2 regions of the Undibacterium sp. 14-3-2 genome follow, and region 2 is predicted to be linked to the other one. Evidence: predicted binding sites of a transcription regulator. Region 2 holds the regulator's gene; the other holds the start of a gene.

Region 1 (6,398 bases), on a different contig from region 2:
CCGGCAACACTGATTTTCAAACTTGATGTTGCACCTGTTGAGGTCGAATTCAGCACTAAATGATAAGGAGTCGCACTGCCGTCACCGACGATGGATGCATTCACGCCGATTTTTGCGTTATTGATGGCATCCCGGATGCCTTGCAGTGAATTATTTGTGCTATCAATCGTTACTGTGCCTGTTGCCTGGCTGGCATCTTGAGTAAACGTTGCCCCACTATATATTCCGCCAGTCTGAGTGCCACCTGAAATACTGCCGAACTGAAAGCTTAACGTTGTGCTGGCACCACTGCCGATGGAGGCTGTAGTATTGATTTGTCCTGCGCTGGATATAGTCTGAGACTGTGCAAGTTGCGTCACATTAACGTTGTAATTGCCAACACTGGCGGTGCTGCTTGCTGTAACTGAGGCAACTGCTGTATCACTTGCTGTTGCTGCGAGCGTCTTAAAGGTGGACGCACTGCTCAGTGCAATCAGGGAAGACTGGAAGGAGCTGACAGAACCACTTAAAGCGCCTAATGCAGTGACATCTGCCTGATAACTTGTTTGTTTTTTCTGAATAGATGCTAGCGGCAGACTCTCAATGGCCATGAGCTTGCTGACAATGGTGTCAACGGGAAGTCCAGAACCTACACCGGTGGATTGTATGGCCACAATAATTCTCCTTTTGAGGTCCTTACTATATCAAATCTGATTCTTGTTCAATTGAGATGAAAGAAGGGGTTTTACCTGCTATTTTAAAAAGATCGTTACCGATTAAGCTTCGTTCTTAATGAGTAATCCTTTTAATTTATCTAAGGATTTAGATATTTCAAGTGCCTCTTCCGTTGGAATCTGGCGTAACACCTGATTTGTTTGCTGATCAATAATTTTGACAACAACACGCTTACTGTCAGTATCGACGCTGAAGCGTAAATCCTGTGAGCGAGCCTGCAGCGCATCGTTAATATGAGCGATTGCTTTATTAACTTCGGTGCTGTCAAATTTCTTATTCTCAGAATTGTCGACTGCAGTTGCCGTGGGTGCGCTAATGTTATTAGCAGGAGGGGCTGACCGTACGTTGGTGACGGCAGTTTTGTCACTGATCAATTGCCCCGATTGAGGCGGGTTGCCAATCGATGGGATGTCCATGATCATTTCCTTCAAAGTTAGATTCCCCTGATCATAACTGATCAGGGGAATTATCTACATCAATAGAAAACTGAAGCTATTGATTAACGCAGCAGTGCGAGAACACCGTTAGGTAATGAGTTAGCTTGAGCCAAAATTGCAGTACCAGCTTGTTGCAACACTTGAGAACGAGTCATATTTGCTGTTTCCGAAGCAAAATCGGAGTCTTGAATACGGCTACGTGCTGATGCCAAGTTTTCTTGTGATGTTTGCAAGCTGTTGACAGCAGAAGTGAAGCGGTTTTGTATCGCACCCAAAGAAGCGCGTGAACTATTGACCGATGCAATCGCCGAATCGATGGTTGCCAGAGCTGACTGCGCCCCTGCCGCCGTACTCAGATTCAGAGAGGATACACCTGCACCGACTGTGACTGCTGCTGAAGTGAAGCCACCTGTCAAGTTTGCTGCTGTCAAACCTGTACCTGTACCATTTGCCAGAGTAATACCAGCAGAGCTTGTGGAAGACAGGGAAAGTGTCGATGTAGCAATGTCTGTCGCACCAGTTGCAGATACGGTGATACCTGTATTGGCTGCAGCTGCAGCTGCATTAGTACTTGCTGTAACTGTGATATTACGTCCATCAGCAGCTGCCAGGGCAACAGCACCAGTTGTTGTATCAAATGTAGCTGATACGCCAGTTTGTGAGCTGATCGCATTAACAGCAGCAGCAACTTGTGCGCCACGTTGAGCGCCGGAAGTCGAGGCGCTCAATGCACCCAGATTGACACCGTTAATTGTGATGTCACCAGAAGCGATTGCAGTTGCGCTTGTTGATGCTGTACCGGCAACTGTTGTAGAACCAACTGTTGCTGTCACACCAGTTTGACCACTGATTGCGTTAATTGCTGCAGCTTTAGCAATACCACTACCAGTTGCATTAGAGAAGGATACGCCATCACTAGCAGATGCGCCGACTTGGTAACCGTTGATAGACAAGTCACCGGATGCCAGAGCTGTCGTTGTTACAGCACCCGCACCTGCTACAGTTGTTTTGTAGCTGGATGTGGAGCCAACACCGAGAGACGATGATTTTGCACTGGCGATTGCTGAAATGCTGATCTGATCGTTTGAGCTGCCGTTTGCACCAACCTGGAATGTTTGGTTTGCAAAGCTACCGTCAAGCAGATTCACGCCGTTAAAGTTAGAAGAACTTGCAACACGGTTGATTTCAGAGATCAACTGGCTGGCTTCGTTATTCAGGGATGCGCGGTCTGATGCACTGTTAGAGCCGTTGGCTGCCTGAACTGCCAGATCACGAATACGTTGTAAGTTGGAACCGATTTGTTGCAGATCGCCCTCAGCTGTCTGAGCCAGAGAGATACCGTCATTCGCATTACGTGCAGCTTGGTTTTGACCATTCAGCTGCGAAGTCATACGTTGAGAAATTGCGAGACCAGCGGAGTCATCTTTTGCGCTGTTAATACGCAGACCGGATGACAGACGTTGCATGGATGTTTGCAAAGAGCCTTGAGATGTAGTCAGGCTGCGTTGTGCATTCATGGATGCAATATTGGTATTGATATATGAAGCCATTTTGATACTCCTTACCTAAGTTATTAAATTCGGCGTTAAAACCTCAAACTTCGGTCTGTCTGTTGACTGTTGCACCGCCGTTGTAAAGGGTTACGGACGGGAATCAAAAACTTTTAGCTAGTTTCCGCAAATAAATACTATTTTTTTTGCTTAAGTTTTTCGTGATATTCCGCTCAACGACAGCTTTTAAAATTTCTTGAGGGCTTAATTTAAATATCTTTCACCCCTTTATTCGGGCTTAAGCATTTATTTTTTCCCTTTAAAATGAATTTCGATGATCATAATGTCCTCGGGAATTATTTTTTTGGTCATGTTTTTGGTCTTTGCCACCTTAAAGAGAATAGATAATGAGTAAAGTCGGCTTGCACCCCGGAAATGCATTTAAAGAAGCAAAGGCTTTGTATAAGGCTAATCAGGCAGAAAAAGCGAAAGCACTCTGTCTCCGGATTGTTCAGCAATATCCTTTGCATCAGGACGCCAATTACTTTCTCGCCAAATTAGCTTTTGAAGGCGGCTTGAATGAGGAATCGCTACTTTTTTTACAAAAAGCGTTTTCAGGTGCGCAGCAATTCAACGCAGATAAGCATGCTTATTATCAGGTTCTTAATCGTTATATACAGAGTCGTTCATTTGAACAGCTTGAAATTGCCAGTCTGTGGCTGACCGGATTTAATCCTAAAGATGGTATTGCCTGGGATTACCTTGGCATCAGCCGCCTGGAACAGGGGAAATATCCCGAAGCTTATGAGGCGCTTCAACACGCCGTGGCACTATTGCCGAACAATCCTCATGTGCTGGCGAATATTGGTAACGCGCTGATATCTTTGGAGCGTTGTGCCGAGGCAGCTACTTATTTGCGGAAAGCAGTCTCAATTGATCCGGCGATGGTGGTGGCGCAGAATAATCTTGGCAATGCCTTACGGATGATAGGGCAGACGCAGGCTGCTGTAGATACTTTGCAGATTGCGGTACGTCTTAATCCCGGTCTTGCTTATGTTCACAATAATTTAGGCCTGGCATATCGTGAGAATAATCAATACAGCGAGGGCATCAAGTGTTTTTATACTGCACTGGAATTGCAGCCTGATCTGATTCAGGTGTATCCGAACCTGATCGACGCGCTGAGACAGAATGGCGAGGTACAGCGTGCGATTGAATGCGGTAATGAAGCGATGGATCGTTGCGCGAATATCCCGGAATTCTGGGGTGGCTACGGCGATGCCCTGCGCGAGGCTAATCATCTCGATCCTGCGATTGAGGCCTATATGCGGGCGCTGTCATTTAAAAAAGACTCGCAGTCTTCGTTTAATCGCAAAATATTCAGCAATTTACTGTTCTGCTTAAATTACCACCCCGATTTACCCGCAGAAGCCATTTTCGGCGCGTATCAGGATTTTGATCAGCGTTTTGGTTTGCCAAATAAAGTCTTCTGGCGTCCTTTTGATAACGTACGCGATCCAAATAAACGTTTGAAGGTCGGGTATGTCGCGCAGGCGTTTTATAACCAGGTCTGTAAATATTTTCTGCTGCCTTTGCTTGAAAAGCACGATAAGAGTCAGGTCGAAGTTTATGCGTATGCGAATCCACCGTTTGAAGATGAAACAACGGAATATTATAAAAAGTCGGTTGATCACTGGATCTACACCCGCGAAATGACCGATGCCGAACTGGCAGAACGTATCCGCGCAGATGGTATTGATGTGTTGATCGACGTTGCCGGACACACCAACAGTAACCGACTGGGTGTCTTTGCGCGCAAACCTGCGCCGGTTTCGCTGCATTGGCTGGAATACGGCTACACCACGGGTTTGACGGCGATTGATTATTACCTGACGGATAAAGCTACGGTTACTGATAACTGCGCTCACCTGTTTTCTGAAAAAGTCTGGTGTCTGGATGGGCCAGCGTATACCTATCGTCCGGATGTACGTAAAGCGGAACTGGTGCCGCCACCGGTGCTCGAAACGGGCGTGATTACTTTTGGTAGCCTGTCGCGCTCAGTCCGTATCAATCATAAGGTTGTGAAGGTCTGGTCAGCGATACTGGACGCGATGCCGAATTCCCGCCTGATTATTAACAGCGGTGACTTTAAAGACGTCAAAGTGCAGGATGAAATGGCATCGCGTTTCATGCAATACGGCATCGACAGGTCCCGGCTGGAGATCGGTTTTACCAGCCCATCGTGGGAAGTCTTGAAGCAAATTGATATCGGACTCGACTGTTTTCCGCATAATTCCGGTACGACGCTGCTGGAGAGTATTTATATGGGTATTCCTTTCATTACACTGGCTGATCGTCCATCCGTCGGACGTATTGGTGCCAGCGTGTTAAGGGGGATGGGCCGCGACGAATGGGTAGCACAAACCGAAATGGAATATGCGCAGAAAGCGCTGATCCTCGCACACGATGTTGATGGCCTTGTGCATTTACGGCAGACGCTGCGCGCCGAGATGGAGGCATCACCATTAATGGATGAGCCAGGTTTTGCCCGCGATGTTGAAAAAGCCTATCGCGGCATGTGGGAGATTTACTGCAAGGAGAATGCGCAATGAAAGCAGTGATTCTGGCGGGTGGTCTGGGAACGCGGATATCAGAAGAAACTCATCTGAAGCCCAAGCCGATGATAGAAATCGGCGGTCATCCGATTTTGTGGCACATCATGAAGAGCTACTCAGCGCATGGGGTGAATGAATTTGTGATCTGCTGTGGCTATAAAGGCTATCTGATCAAAGAGTATTTTGCGAACTACTTTTTGCACATGTCGGATGTCACCTTCGATATGCAGCACAATCGTATGGAAGTGCACGAAAGACATGCCGAACCCTGGAAGGTCACGCTGGTGGACACCGGCGAAGACACGATGACGGGCGGGCGGCTCAAACGTGTGGCGCGCTATGTGCAGGATGAAGAAGCATTTTGCTTCACTTATGGCGACGGTGTGTCTGATCTCGATATCGCTGCCTCAATCGCATTTCATAAAAATCACGGCAAGCTTGCAACTGTCACGGCGGTGTTACCACCGGGGCGCTACGGTGCGCTGGAGCGTGACGGCGATCAGGTCGCCGGTTTTACGGAAAAACCTCGCGGTGATGGCGGCTGGATTAATGGCGGTTATTTTGTGCTGTCTCCCAAAGTGCTCGATTTTATTGGTGACGACAGCGTCAGCTGGGAAGCGGAGCCCTTGGCCAGATTAGCGCAACAGCAGCAACTCATGGCTTACGAACACGCTGGTTTCTGGCAGCCTATGGATACGCTGCGCGAGAAAAATCTGTTGGAAGATTTGTGGCAATCAGGGCAGGCGCCATGGCGAACATGGTAAATCCCGGCTTAGTCAGTCCTGGGGCAATCAGCGCATTTCCTGCACCTGAACCCAGTTTCTGGCAGGGGCGACGGGTATTGCTGACCGGGCACACTGGTTTTAAAGGCGCATGGCTGGCATTCTGGTTGCTGCGTATGGGCGCGACAGTGACTGGACTGGCACTGGCGCCGCGTACCTCGCCTGATTTATTTGATGCGCTGGGCTTGGCAGGTCGCATGCAAAGTCACATCGGCGATATCCGCGATGCTGCGCTGGTGCGTCAGATCGTGGCCGAAAGTCAGCCGGAAATAGTTTTGCATCTCGCGGCGCAAGCGCTGGTGCGGCCTAGTTATAAAGATCCGCTCGATACCTTCTCCAGTAATGTGATGGGCACCGCCA
Region 2 (6,398 bases):
TTCGAGGGTATCGCCGTGAAAATTGATGACACACTAAATAAAGCTGCAAGCTTACCAAGCCAGCAGCCCGTACGGACCGAAAAAGCACCAGAGAGAGCAGTTTCCACTCCGGCGCCTTCTATTAACGTACAGATTTCCCCTCTGTCTACGCAATTGCAAGCTTTGCAAAGTACACAAGCAAGTAATGGCGTATTCGAGGCAAAAAAGGTTGAAGAAATCAAATTAGCCATTTCTGAGGGACGCTTTCAAGTGAACTCCGAAAAAGTTGCTGATGGACTTCTGGAAACCGTGAAAGATTTACTTAACTCCAGAAAACGCTGAACATGACCAATACAAGCGCAAATAGTGACTCTATTCTGCATTGCTTAAAAGAAGAAAAAGAAGCAATGGCAGCACTGGCTGACTTACTCAAAGAAGAGCAAGCTGCGCTTGTAGATGGTGATGTGTCTCTGTTGACTCAGACTTCTGCACAAAAAAGTGAATTGGTTCGAAAACTGTCTGAGGCAGAAAAACTGCGTAACTCTTATCTGAAACAGCAGGGTTTCGGTGACGATGCAGAGAGTACATTAAAGTTTGTACGCCAGACACCAGAGGCACAATTGCTTTGGGATGGTTTACTGGAATTATCGGCACAAGCTAAAGAAGACAATAAAACCAATGGCCTGATGATCACACGCAGACTGTCGCAAAATCAGGCTGCACTCAGCACGTTTCAACAAGGAACAACGACAGGCTCTTTATACGGTCCAAATGGACAGTCTTCGATCAGAACAACTCCCGCCAAAGGACTTATTGTTCGCTAATCGTTCACAAGTACATGAAAAGAGCCCCGATTGTTCGGGGCTTTTTTCATTGCGATCTTTGTCAGGGAGTAATTGGCGCTTGAGTCGCAACAGGAATATCCACTACCGGCTCTGGCAATACCGATAAGATAGTGACACTCACCCGGCGATTACGCGATCTTCCTTCAGGCGTATCATTTGAATCTACCGGTAATTTTGCTCCTTGCCCAACGGCAGTCACCCTGAAATCATCAACACCATTTTCCGTTAAAAGACGCGCTACCGTACTTGCCCGAACCGCTGATAACTCCCAATTCGAGGGAAAAACCGGATTTTTGATTGGTACATTATCCGTGTGTCCTTCAACCTGAATTGCATGATTGTCTAATTTTAATACAGAAGCAATCGCGGTCAGCGCCTGTACGGAGTCTGCGTTTAACTTAGCTTCGCCAGGTGAAAACAACAAACTTGCATTGATTTCTATCGTCACCCCCCTGGCAGTTTGCGTCACTCTGACTTTACCTTCCTTGACCAACGGCTCCAGGGCAGCAAGTACATCTTTTGCTAACCCGGTCATTACCTCCCGCTCTTTACGTATGTTTTCAGTTGATTTCCGCTTCACTATCGGCAGCGGATCTAACTTCACCACCTGTGGAGTTACTCCGGCAGCAACAGGAGAAGCAGGGTCGTTACTAAATGCGCCAGTCAGGGAGCTGGACAACACGCGATACTTTCCCTCATTCAGCGAAGAGATCGCATACATAACAACAAAAAAAGCAAACAACAAGGTAATGAAATCAGCGTAAGAGACCATCCATCGTTCGTGGTTTTCTGGCTCTTCGTGATATTTTTTTCTTGCCATGTTTAAACCTGATTACTGTGGTTATCAACCCGCTCTTCCACGATACGAGGACTATCTCCAACAGCAATGCTATAAAAAATATCGGACAACATCTCGCGTCGGGTAATTTCTCTGCCAATAATTTCTTTTAACTTATTGCTGACGGGCAGAAAAAATAAATTAGCCAAGCCAACACCATAAATCGTCGCCACGAATGCCACAGCAATACCACCACCGAGTTTCGCAGGGTCAGTCAGATTTTCCATAACGTGAATCAGCCCCAGTACCGCCCCTAAGATTCCGATGGTCGGAGAATAGCCACCAGCTGCCTCCCAGATTTTGGCGGCCTGACGTTGCTCAATTTCATACAATGAAATATCAACATCCAGAATGTCTTTCAGTCGCGCAGGGTCGACGCCGTCAATGACTAGCCGCAATCCCTTACTGATAAAGGCGTCATCAGAAGCATCCATGTAACGCTCAAGACTTAAAAATCCCTCGCGCCGGGCAACCGCACTCCAGATCAATGCATCCTGAATATTTTTACGGCTATTGTCTTGCGGCTCAGAAATAACCCATTTCAACATACGCAAACCGCGTCGAAAAGTACTCATACGACTCTGCAGGAGCACCGCCCCCAGCGTACCAATCGCAACAATCACAAATGCCGCTGGTTGCACTAATGAAGAAAGACGCCCGCCCTCCATCAACTGACCGGAACTGATGCCGACAACGACCAGAATAAATCCTACTAAGCTAGCCCAGTCCACGCTTTCTCCCTTAAATGCGCACGCATCCGTGCAACCGCCTGGCTATGCAACTGAGAAACGCGGGACTCAGAAACGCCCATGACCGCGCCAATTTCTTTCAGATTTAACTCCTGTTCGTAATACAGGCCCATTAACAATTTTTCGCGTTCGGGCAAACTGTCGATCGCACCGATCACGGCATCACGAAAATCGTCATTCAACAAATCCTGCAAAGGATCACCGGAACTATCGGAAGAATAATGATCGAGGAAGTGCTCTTTTGTTTCTGCGTCATGGAAATCTTCGTAATACACCAACTGATGTCCGCCGCTATCCCCCAAAAGTCCCTGATACTCTCCAAGGGATAACTTAAGCGACTTGGCCACTTCTGTTTCTGTCGGCGGCCGCCCCAGTTTTTGCTGCATCTGGTTCATCGCATTTTCGATTTTCCGCATATTTTGCCGAACCCCACGCGGCAACCAGTCGGTGTTGCGCAGCTCATCGAGCATCGCGCCACGAATCCGCTGGACGGCATAGGTTTCGAATTGTGCACCATGCGTATCTTCGTAACGACTGATCGCATCAAGCAGACCAATCATTCCAGCTTGCACCAGATCATCCACCTCAACACTGGGAGGCAAGCGCGCCTTTAATTGGTAAGCCAGTCGCTTAACCAAAGGCGCATGCTCCCTGAGGAGAAAATTTTTATCTGATTTTCCGCTGGCCGTGTACATATTCAAATTAGATTCCGAGAGCGATGCCCTGTTGTCCGGATACACTGTCCAGACACAATGCAGATCGCGCACTGACAGCAAGCCGCTCTGCCAGTTGAAAAAAAGCCATAGAAGAGCGCGCTTTTGGAAAAGCGTCAATCACTGACCGCCCCTGATGAGCAGCTCGTCTGACGAATTCATCATCCGGCACATAACCAATGAAATTTAAGGGTACCGCAAGATATCGTTGAGACGCCTGAGCCATATTCGTATAAATCAACATTGCTTCTTTCTCAGATACACCGGACACCAAAATACTAAAAGAGCGTCGCCCCAGACGAGCACTCATACGCTTAATCAGTCCATACGCAGATTTGATTGCTGACGGATCTGAAGAAACCTGAATCACCACTTCACTATCATCCAGAGATGCCAGTGGAAACGCATCGCACGCGTCAATATCACAATCAACCACGACCATATCGGCACGATGTACTGCCAGATCAAATACTCTAGACAATCGTCTCGAATTCTCGGCGGACAAGCTGGACGACAAAGTCCCCTGACGCGATAACATCGATACTGACAAGCCAGACGCAACCACTTTTACTGCCTCGTGCATTGTACGCTGTTGTTGCGCTACATCCAACAAGGTGCGCTCTATGCTCGCATTGAACCACGCGCCAACACTATCGGAAGACGAACGCGCATCAACCATCAAAATTTGCTGCCCCTGCCGCGCTACCGATACGCCCAGATTCACCAGCATTTCGCTTTTTTCATTGTCTTTCAACGCTGATAAAAAAGTAAATACACGCGGCTTTGGTCCAGCCAGCATGCGACGCAGTCCCTCTGCCTGATCAACATTAGCCAAGAGACACCTCCCGCGCAACCGCTTGCCCATCAGTTGCAGCAGATCCGACACCAGCCATCAGCAAAGGCAGCTCTTCATCCAGATAACGGAACGGCGCCGTTTCACGTTTCAACTTAAAGGCGCGATCAATTAGGTACTGCTTGTTTGCCACATGCAAGTCTTCCGGTACACGTTGCCCATTCGCAATGTAATACAGACTTAATTTTTGGCGGATCACTATATCCAGCGCGCCGCCTATCGTCGCCGCCTCATCTAGTTTAGTCAGAATACATCCTGCGAGACCTGTCCCCTGATAAGCACGCACGACTTCACTCAGCGTTTCTCCGGTCGATGTCGCATTCAGGCAAAGCAGGCGTTTCACATCAGTGCCAGAACCAGACAACATCGCAACCTGATCCGTTACCATTTTGTCGCGCTGACTGACCCCGACAGTATCAATTAAAACAGTATGTTTATTCTTGAGCTCGGACAAAGCAATCCGCAAATCACTTTCATCTTTGACTGCATGAACCATCACACCAAGAATTTTCCCATAGATTCGTAACTGTTCATAGCCGCCGATACGATAGCCATCGGTTGTGATCAACGCCAGTTTCGACGGACCGTGACGCATCACACAGCGCGCTGCCAGTTTTGCAGTTGTCGTCGTTTTTCCAACGCCTGTCGGCCCGACCAAGGCGTACACACCACCCTTTTCTAAAATTTCATTTTCATTATCGATGGTCGTCAGATTGCGGGCCAGAATAGACTTTATCCATTCAATACCTTGTTCACCTGTTTCATTTTCCGGTAACTTTGCAACCATGAATCGCGACAAGCTGGCGCTCAAGCCAGTTGCCAGCATCTCTTTCAGCACCAGCGCCTTCTGTGGTTCGCGCTTTTGCGTATTAGCCCATGACAACTCCGCCAGTTGCGATTCCAGCATATTGCGCATGGAACGAATTTCGTTCATCACATCACTTAACTCACCCTTAACAGAAGCCGGAGCTGCAGCATATTCCTGCGGCTCGGCGGCCATGCCACGCGGTGTAAATATCCGTGTTTCATGTTGAAACGATGGCACCGCTCTGGTGTGGCCGGAGGTGATCTGGCGCTCATCCTTAGTCGGTGTGATCGACTGTATCGCTTCATCGGCCATCGCCATAATCTCGACCTTACCGTCAACATTCCGGTTGGACAAAATCACCGCATCCGCACCCAATGCTTCCCTTAATAAGCGAAGCGCCTCGCGCGAGGTGTTAGCAGTAAATTTTCTGACGTTCATGATTGCCCTCCAACAAGGCTGGTAACTCTAATGGTTTTTGTTTCAGGTAATTCGGCATGCGACAACACTTTAAGTTGCGGCAATGTACGGCGTAAGAATTTAGACAGCAAAGCACGCAGTGGTGCAGGCACCAGCAGGACTGGCGTCATGCCCATTTCTTCTTGGTGTTTGGCTGCAGTTTCGGTTTGCGTTGTCAACGCCTCAGCCAAGCCAGGCTCGAGAGCAGCACCATCGCCACCACCGGCATGGATCGCCTGCATCAGCAAACGTTCAAGACGACTATCCAGAGTCATGACGGTCAGCTCATTTGTTGCCGGGAAAATTTGCTGAACAATCGCACGACCAAGCGCAATACGTACTTGTGCGGTCAGCTCATTGGCATCCTGGGTATGCATCGCCTGCTCAGACAAGGTCTCGATAATGGTACGCATATCACGGATATGTACGCCTTCCAGCAGCAAGTTTTGCAAGACTTTTTGCAGTACTGACAAAGGAATCAGTTTAGGCACCAGATCCTCAACCATTTTCGGCATTTCTTTTGCAAGATGATCCAGCAACTGCTGCACTTCCTGACGACCTAACAATTCAGCGGCATGGGTGGTGATCAGATGATTCAGATGGGTGGCGATTACGGTACCGGCATCAACCACGGTATATCCCATCGCTTGCGCTTGTTCGCGCGCACTGGCATCGATCCAGATCGCGGGCAAACCAAACGCAGGATCGGTCGTTTCAACACCGGGCAAAGGCCCGGAAACCATGCCGGGATTAATCGCCAGATATTGACCATTCATCGCCTCACCAGCGCCGACTTCAACACCTTTCAACGCGATGCGATAAGCAGACGGCTTCAGTTCAAGATTGTCGCGGATATGCACCGGCGGCGATAAAAACCCCACCTCTTGCGCGAATTTTTTACGTATTCCTTTAATACGACGCAGCAACTCACCGCCTTGGGATTTATCGACCAAAGGAATCAAGCGATAACCTACCTCAAGTCCCAAAGTATCCACGGGTAAGATATCCTGCCAGGTGGCTTCTTCTACCTCAGGCGCCGGCACATTCTGCGCTTCCGCTTGTGCCGCTGCTTCAGCAGGAGAAATACCCGCTGCCTGTTCAGCTTTCTGACGCGCCAGATACCCGGCACCAGCCAGTAATCCTGCTAACAAGACGAA

Evidence for each region. Region 2 encodes FliA, which starts transcription of late flagellar genes. Its sites were predicted from a motif close to CTAAAGTTTNNNNNNNNNNNGCCGNTA; they were not measured.
Region 1: the regulator FliA is predicted to act here: its motif matches at 2,792-2,818, upstream of Undi14_RS17195 (flagellin).

The regions. Positions count from the first base shown of each region.
Region 1 covers NZ_JAENGS010000008.1:181,318-187,715, reverse strand. The annotation lists gene fliD (flagellar filament capping protein FliD) at 1-653, opposite strand, end outside; gene Undi14_RS17200 (flagellar protein FlaG) at 756-1,130, opposite strand; gene Undi14_RS17195 (flagellin) at 1,214-2,701, opposite strand; gene Undi14_RS17190 (glycosyltransferase family 41 protein) at 3,049-5,253, shown strand; gene rfbF (glucose-1-phosphate cytidylyltransferase) at 5,250-6,020, shown strand; gene rfbG (CDP-glucose 4,6-dehydratase) at 6,005-6,398, shown strand, end outside.
Region 2 covers NZ_JAENGS010000007.1:179,858-186,255, reverse strand. The annotation lists gene flgM (flagellar biosynthesis anti-sigma factor FlgM) at 16-321, shown strand; gene Undi14_RS15815 (flagella synthesis protein FlgN) at 324-803, shown strand; gene motD (flagellar motor protein MotD) at 865-1,644, opposite strand; gene Undi14_RS15805 (flagellar motor protein) at 1,647-2,393, opposite strand; gene Undi14_RS15800 (RNA polymerase sigma factor FliA) at 2,375-3,106, opposite strand; gene Undi14_RS15795 (antiactivator of flagellar biosynthesis FleN protein) at 3,114-3,959, opposite strand; gene flhF (flagellar biosynthesis protein FlhF) at 3,952-5,223, opposite strand; gene flhA (flagellar biosynthesis protein FlhA) at 5,220-6,398, opposite strand, start outside.